2 regions of the Exiguobacterium sp. UBA3491 genome follow, and region 1 is predicted to be linked to the other one. Evidence: riboswitches for the same ligand, from Rfam matches in the RefSeq annotation. Region 1 holds a riboswitch; the other holds the start of a gene.
What was found. Region 1 has a riboswitch for S-adenosylmethionine ahead of B4F99_RS09540 (Na+/H+ antiporter NhaC family protein). Riboswitches for the same ligand answer to the same signal wherever they lie in the genome.
Positions count from the first base shown of each region.

Region 2: linked by a shared signal. The riboswitch ahead of metK (methionine adenosyltransferase) and the one ahead of B4F99_RS09540 (Na+/H+ antiporter NhaC family protein) in region 1 are both predicted to bind S-adenosylmethionine.

Region 1 covers NZ_DFQK01000026.1:4,733-8,940, reverse strand. Annotated here, with positions in the region: gene B4F99_RS09545 (hypothetical protein) at 129-332, shown strand; gene B4F99_RS09540 (Na+/H+ antiporter NhaC family protein) at 372-1,682, opposite strand; SAM riboswitch class I at 1,764-1,868, opposite strand; gene B4F99_RS09535 (metal ABC transporter solute-binding protein, Zn/Mn family) at 1,938-2,906, opposite strand; gene B4F99_RS09530 (alpha/beta hydrolase) at 3,076-4,065, shown strand; gene B4F99_RS09525 (histidine phosphatase family protein) at 4,083-4,208, shown strand, end outside.
Region 2 covers NZ_DFQK01000028.1:173,266-177,473, reverse strand. Annotated here, with positions in the region: gene B4F99_RS10695 (GNAT family N-acetyltransferase) at 1-231, opposite strand, end outside; gene metK (methionine adenosyltransferase) at 369-1,577, opposite strand; SAM riboswitch class I at 1,706-1,832, opposite strand; gene pckA (phosphoenolpyruvate carboxykinase (ATP)) at 2,067-3,635, shown strand; gene B4F99_RS10680 (EAL and HDOD domain-containing protein) at 3,662-4,208, opposite strand, start outside.

The DNA.
Region 1 (4,208 bases):
ATTTGCTCGTTTAGTTTAGCACGAACGAACGAAACCGTCCGTTTCCATGCTCATGGAGGAATAGAATGGGTTAAAATAAAAGAGAATTCATCACATCTGACCGTATGTCAGAAAGAGGGGGAGAAAGGATGGCTCAAAAGAATAAAAAGCTATCAAAGGGAGCTTGGCTTAGTATTAGTGCCTTGTTGGTCACGCAAGCAGTTAGCCTATTTTTCAGTGCACGAAAATCAGGACGTAACCCGTGGGTATGGGGAGGCGCGGGACTCCTTCAGTTTCCACTTCCAGCAATCGCGTATTTGATTTTAGAACGACAAGCGAAGCAGAAAAAATAATGAAACAGGTCCGATCACCATGATCGGACCTGTCGTTGGTTAAGAAGAGATTTTTTCCTGTTGAGCAACTGATTTCTTCGGACGTGGGAAACCAAAGATGATGGCAATCGATCCACAGACGAAGAGCAGGAACGGATAGAACAGATACGGAATCAGTTCCGGTGAAGCCGTCTTCGTCAACTCTGCTGCGATCAAGAGTTGTGCCCCATACGGAATGATACCTTGAATCCCACAAGAGAAGATATCAAGAATACTCGCTGATTTCTTGCGATCGATTTCATACGTATCGGCGATTTCAGCCGCGAGTGGTCCAGCGACAAGAATCGAGATCGTATTGTTCGCCGTTGCGAGGTTCGTTGCACTGACGAGTGCCGCCATACTGAATTCGGCACCGCGACGCTGTGAAATCTTGCGCGTCAACGTCTCCTTCAAGTAGGCGATTCCACCGTTGAACGTAATCAAACTGACGAGACCACCCATGAGGAGCGTCAAGATTGAAATCTCTGCCATGCCCATCATTCCTTTTGACATCGAAAGGACGAACCCACTTAAACCGAAGCTACCGTCAATCATACCGATGATGCCAGTGAGCAATGTACCACCGACGAGAACGAGGATGACGTTAACACCAAATAGTGCAAGGACGATGACGGCGAGATATGGAATCAATTTGTAGAACTCGAATGCTTTAGCCGTTACCGCATCGCCAGAACCAGAAACGAATGCGAGTAAGATGACCGTCAAGATGGCAGCCGGGAGAACGATCATGAAGTTCGTCCGGAATTTATCACGCATGTTCGTTTTTTGCGTTCGAACGGCAGCGATCGTCGTATCTGAGATGAACGACAAGTTATCGCCGAACATCGAACCCCCAACGACTGACGCTGCTGCGATTGCGACGTTGATGCCTGTTGCTTCATGAATACCGAAGGCGATCGGTGCGAGTGCAGCAATCGTTCCAGTCGAAGTTCCCATTGCCATCGAGATGAAGGCAGCGATGACGAACAGACCGCTCATCAGGAGTGACGGAGGTAGGAACGTTAAGGCAGCATTGACGGTCGCATCAATGGCGCCGATTGCTTCTGCCGTTCCAGAGAACGTACCGGCTAATAAGAAGATGAAGACCATAATCATGATATCGGGATTTCCGGCACCGGTTGCGATTCGTTCAACCGTTTGATTAATCGATCCTTTCGTCGTGATTGCAGCAAAGATCAGCGCGATCAAAGCAGCGATAAGAATCGGGAATTTGTAAAAGTCGTCATAGAAGATGCCGGCTCCGATGAAGAGGACCAGAAATACGACGAGGGGAAGCAGTGCCCATTTGTTAGGCGTGATCATTTCATTCATTGTTGACACCTCGTTTCTCAAAGATACAAAAAAAGACCCCTTCGCAAGAAAGAAGGAGGTCTTTATGAAATAAAGACGCTCTTCTTATCTCTCAAGCTTTCGCTTGCTGGATTTGGCACAGTACGAATCAAATCGTCCGCTGCCGAAACATCATTGGGCCAGTCCCTCCGTTTCTCGCGATAAAAAGAAGTCATTCAATTGTTGTAAAACACGTTTCTTACCGTACCGCATTGAGTAACGCGTGTCAACTGTACTTTACTGAAGTGCCTGTTCTAACGTCTGGACGTTTTCTTCCATCAACTTAAAATACGAGCTGTTTTGCTGCGATTTCGTCACCGACTCGAGGTTATGGATCGTCACGGATTTAGCTCCGATTTCTTTTTGGATGACACGCGCAACCTTTGGTGAAACCGTTTCTTCGAACGCGACGTATTTCAAATCATGCATCCGCGCTTCTTTCACTAAAGCAGCCAGTTGCTTTTGTGAGGGTTCATCGGAAGGGGAAATTCCGGCGATTGGAAGCTGCGTGAAACCATATCGTTCGGCGAGGTAACCGTAAGCTGCATGTGTGACGAGAAGTTCTTTTTTTGATCCGTCAGCGACGGCTTGCTTGAACTCTTTATCGAGTGCGTCAGCCTGCTGATCGAACGCTTTCAGGTTTTTTTCGAATGTTGCTTTGTCTTTTGGTACTTCTTTTGATAAGGCGACTGTGATAGAACGTGCCATTGCTTTGGCGTTGACAGGATCAAGCCAGACGTGTGGATCGTATTTTCCATGATCGTGTCCTTCCTCTTCGTGCGCCTGCTCATCTTCTGTATGTCCCTCTTCTTCATGTGCGTGAAGCGTAGCATCCGATTCCAGCAAAGTGCCATCCTTACTCGTCTCGATGAACCGGACGTCCGTGCCTTTTAGACTCTCTTGGATTTTTTTTGAATAGGGTTCAAGTGTCGTACCCGTCAAAAGGAAAAGGTCACCTTTGGCAATCTCAGTGAGTTGCTTTGACGTCGGTTCATAGGAGTGCGGATCTGCTCCAGGTGGGACGATCATCTTGACGTTGACTTGATTACCACCGATTTCACGGGCAATGGCAGCTGTTGCGAACGTCGATGTATAGATTTCCGTCTTTTTATCATCTGAAGTCGATGAATCGGTGTTTGATCCACAAGCTGCGAGGATACTTGCGCTCGCGAATGCGACCGTTAAAGCAGGAATGATTTTTTTCATTATATGTTACCTCCGTTATTAAAACGTAATTATTCCGATTTGGACTTTTTCACTATAGCGGAACGTTTGAGAAGCGTCAAGTACGAATACCGAGACGTTCGACTTCTTTTAAAACGGGGTAAAAGGATAATAAAGTGAAGGAATTGGTACGTCTTTTGGAGGTGATCAAGTGAAACGTGAAACTGCATGGCTAATGGGGGGAGCTGCACTACTAACGACGGCAGCTGCGGGAGCAAGTATCTGGAACAATTACGGTGCATTACTTCGATGGACTGAACCCGCCTTGCCAATCACAGAAAAACAACTCGCATCGCGGACACTCACTTACAAACAAGTGGGAGACCGTACCTTACAACTCGATCTCTATTATCCGCCGGGGGAAGGACCGTTTCCGGTCGCGATCTACGCGCACGGTGGCGCATTCGTTCGTGGAGAGCGCGAGGATCTGTTCTGTTTTAGCCCGATCGTTGATCGCCTGCTTGAACTTGGGGTTGCTGTTTGTAGTATCGATTATCGTCTGTTTGAAGAAGGCAGTTATTTTCCGGATAATCTCGAAGATGTACGGGATGCCTTATGCTTTTTGAACAAAGAAGCAGAAGATCTTCGCATTTTAAGAGGACGGATGATGGTATGGGGAGACTCAGCCGGAGCTGCACTCATGCTGACGACGGCACTTGCCCCATCTGCTTTCGTTGGTGAGCGAGATGAACGACACATGCCATTGATTAGTGGTGTCATTGCCTTATATCCACCGACGAATTTTTTATTGTTTACTTTCATTCAGACCTGGATCGCTCACATTAAGTTTTATAAAGGTGGACGGGAAGAATGGCGCAAGCTCATGACCCACGTTTCACCTGTGACGCATCTCTCGTCAGACGCCCCACCGATCATGCTCCTGCATGGCAAAAAAGATCCAATCGTTCCGTTTTCCCAAGCTCTTCACTTCGTTGAAAAAGGAGCCGATGTCGGAGCTGATGTCCGTTTGTTTTCTTTTCCGAACGGTACCCACTCACTTGCTAGTTTTGCACAGACCGAAAATCCATTGAAAATTGAACGACTTCTCGAACGAATTGAACGCTTCACTTGTCAGGTGTTGTTATTGCCACCGCGACAACTTCCCGATGAAAAACATGATACAATCAGTCATATTTCTTGAATGAAGGAGACAGAGACATGACTGAAATTTGTTTAGTGCGACATGGTCAGACGGATTGGAACTTAAATGAGCGAATCCAAGGAAGAGAAGATATCCCGTTGAATGCAACAGGAAAAAGACAAGCGGAACTCAGCGCCGCTTAT
Region 2 (4,208 bases), on a different contig from region 1:
ATGAATGAAACCGACGATTTCCTCGTCGATGATTCCGACATAAAAATACTCTCCCCGTGCTTCTTCCGCTGTCAGGATCGCACGAACGACTTCTTCTTGCGGATACGCCTCCTGCACGAAATGCGCTTTCGAACTTTCGGAATAGATTTCTTCATACGTATCCAACCAAGATGTGATAGCAATGTCATGAATACGTCCTGCATCAGCTGGAATAGCTTCGCGTATTTCCATAATCGGAACCCCCCTTTATACTCATACAAATCGACTCATGTACTTTTACCCTTTTCTAGAAAAAACATTCGTTTCCTGCAAAGTTCCGCGGAAACAAAAAAGCCCGAAAACCCAAGTAGGATTTCCGGACTTTTTGATTATGCGAAACGTTTTGCTTGTTCTTCAAGAACTGCTGCTTTATCTGTTTGCTCCCATGGAAGCTCAACATCTGTACGACCGAAGTGACCGTATGCAGCTGTTTGACGATAGATCGGACGACGGAGATCAAGCATGTTGATGATTCCAGCCGGACGAAGATCGAAGTTTTCAGCAACCAATTCGACGAGTTGTGCTTCAGGAAGTTTTCCTGTGCCGAATGTATCAACCGCGATTGATACTGGGTGTGCGACACCGATTGCGTAAGCGAGTTGAACTTCTGCTTTGTCTGCAAGACCTGCAGCAACGAGGTTCTTCGCGACGTAACGTGCTGCGTATGCAGCTGAACGGTCGACTTTTGTTGGATCTTTACCTGAGAATGCTCCACCGCCGTGGCGTGCGTATCCACCATACGTATCAACGATGATCTTACGACCAGTCAATCCAGCATCTCCTTGTGGTCCGCCAATGACGAAACGACCAGTTGGGTTGATGAAGAATTTCGTTGCTGCGTCGATGTATTCAGCCGGGATGACTGGTGTGATGACGTGTTCTTTTAAATCAGCTTGGATTTGCTCAAGCGTAACTTCTTCCGCATGTTGTGTCGAGATGACGATCGTATCGACACGAACCGGCTCGTTGTTCTCGTTGTATTCGACCGTGACTTGTGTTTTTCCGTCCGGACGAAGGTAGTCGAGTTGACCGTTTTTACGCACTTCTGCCAAACGGCGTGCGAGACGGTGCGAAAGCGAAATTGGAAGTGGCATGAGTTCTGGTGTTTCTTTCGTTGCGTAACCGAACATAAGACCTTGGTCTCCTGCACCGATTGCATCGATTTCTGCATCAGACATGCTACCTTCACGTGCTTCAAGCGCTTGGTCGACACCAAGAGCGATATCTGCTGATTGCTCATCGATCGATGTCAATACAGCACATGTATCCGCATCGAAACCGTATTTCGCGCGTGTGTAGCCGATTTCACGAATCGTTTCACGAACGACTTTTGGAATGTCGACGTAAGTGGATGTCGTGATCTCACCTGCAACGAGAACGAGACCTGTTGTAACAGAAGTTTCTGCCGCAACACGTGCGTTTGGATCCGCTGCAAGAATCGCATCGAGGATTGAATCCGAAATTTGGTCACAGATTTTATCTGGATGACCTTCAGTGACTGACTCCGACGTGAATAGTCGGCGATTAAGGTTTGTCATGTATGACCCTCCCAAAAAAGAATTTGACGGTGTACTCATTTCCCCTAGTTGAGTGGGACGGTAAAATGAAAAAAACCTTTCCAAGTCCAAAAAATGGTCAGGGAAAGGTTGTGCGTTCTTCCTTTACCCTCTTATCGTTCGAAGTGTTTACTTCGCTTCAGGAGAGCACCTTTTCCCTCATTAATATATGAATTAATGTAGGACGGTTGCCGGGTTTCTTCGGGCCTTGTTCCCTCCACCTGCTCAGAATAAGAGTATCCGTTACGAATTACATGATATAAAGTTGTACCTACTCTGTCAAGCAAGGTTTCAAATTCTAGTCGAAACTTTTTAAAAGAGATGTTAAACTATTAATGCTGAAAGCGTTTCCAGATAAATAGAAATCAGCACCAGAAAATGATTGCGCTCTCTTTAGTATGTCATATATAATAAATGTGTCATACTAAATTCAGTGAGCCAAAACCAACGTAGGGGAAAGGTGGGGTCAGGATGCCGATGACGGTCCTGAATATCGAAGAACTACTCAAGAAAGAGCATGTGTTCAAACAACTATCTGTTGCTGAACTTGTCGAACATGCGATTCGAAACGAAGAAGGTGTCCTTACTGAGAACGGCGCACTATCTGTAGAAACGGGGAAATTTACAGGTCGTTCACCAAAAGATAAGTTCATCGTCCGTGATTCTTCCTGCGAGTCTCACATTGATTGGGGTCATGTTAACCAACCGATGGATGGAGACAAATTTGAACAATTGTTACAAAAGGTTCTTCGTTACATGAACGAAGCCGATCAGCTCTACTACACAGAAGCTGCTGCTGGGGCAGATACGCACTTCACCCTTCCGGTTCGTGTGCTCACACAATACGCTTGGCATAACCTGTTTGCCAAACAACTCTTTTTACGCGAGTATCCTGAAGTGGCTGCCTTCGAACCGTTCACGGTCGTCTACGCGCCACATTTCAAAGCAGATCCTACCGTTGACGGAACGAATTCCGAGACATTCATCGCCATGTCGTTTGAACACCGGATCGTCTTGATCGGCGGAACCGAATATGCGGGCGAAATCAAAAAATCGATTTTTTCCGTCATGAACTACCTCTTACCACAAGAAAATGTCCTTTCGATGCACTGTTCAGCAAACGTCGGACACGAAGGCGACGTCGCCTTGTTCTTCGGTCTATCCGGTACTGGTAAGACCACCCTGTCAGCAGACGATAGCCGTCAATTGATCGGTGACGATGAGCATGGTTGGTCGCATGACGGCGTCTTCAACATTGAAGGTGGATGTTATGCGAAGACGGTCAATCTGTCACGCGAAAAAGAACCGCAAATTTTTGATGCGATCCGTTTCGGAACTGTCCTTGAAAACGTCGTGCTCGATGAATCTCGTCATCCTGATTACGATGACACATCGTTGACTGAAAATACACGTGCTGCTTATCCGATCACAGCGATCGATAACATCGCTGTCCCATCACGGGCTGGTCATCCGAAGACGATTGTCTTCTTGACGGCTGATGCGTATGGCGTCTTGCCTCCGATCAGTAAGTTGACGAAAGAACAAGCGATGTATCATTTCCTATCAGGTTATACATCAAAACTTGCTGGAACAGAGCGTGGTATCACGGAACCGGAAGCAACGTTCTCGACATGCTTCGGTTCACCATTTCTTCCACTGATACCTGAAAAGTATGCGACGATGCTCGGAGAACTGATTGATCGTCACGGTGTGACCGTTTATCTCGTCAACACAGGCTGGACAGGCGGTGCTTACGGGACAGGTAGTCGAATGAAGCTATCGTATACACGGACGATGGTCAACGCTGCCGTCAACGGAACACTTGCAACGATTCCAACAGAAGAGCACCCAATCTTCGGACTTCATATGCCACTTGAAGTTCCTGGTGTTCCAAGTGAATTACTCAATCCGGTACGCGTCTGGTCAAATCCTGACGAATACAACACACAAGCGCGTTCGCTTGCTGAGAAATTCCAACATAATTTCCTTCGTTTCGAAAGTGCGACGGATGCGATCAAGTCAGCAGGTCCATGTCTATAAAAAAAAGAGCCTCAGGGCTCTTTTTTTTATAGAATGGCATCTGTCTCTTCTTGAAGATGCATCTCTTTTTGCATAAGCCACTCCTGACTTTCCGTCAGTAACGCATATGCTCGCGGAAGTGATACACCTAACCGTTGACTGAGCAATTCGAACTGTTCGAAATCACCGCGATCTGCGCTGATCGCAAGCACTAGACAATCCCGGAACGGATGGTCTTTTCCTTGGAGGACAATCTTCAAGGATTCCTCGATTGGCAATTGATCGATGATGTCGTCAATATCAACGGACAATAACGCATCGATATGCGATAACAAGCCGATCATATAGGCACTCTCTTGTTGCAGCGTCCTTGTTTCTGTTGCAAACAACTCACAGAGCTTTGCGCAATGTAAGGAAGATCGCAGCAACTCATTCGACCATTCATAAGGACTTGCGAGCTTCATTTCACGTAAGACAATCAACGAAATCCAGCTTTTAAGTTGAGCAAAGCCAAGTAGTGAGATCGCTTGACGAACGGAACTAACCGTATTGCGTAATCCCACTCCCGGAGAATTGATCAGTTGTAATACCTGG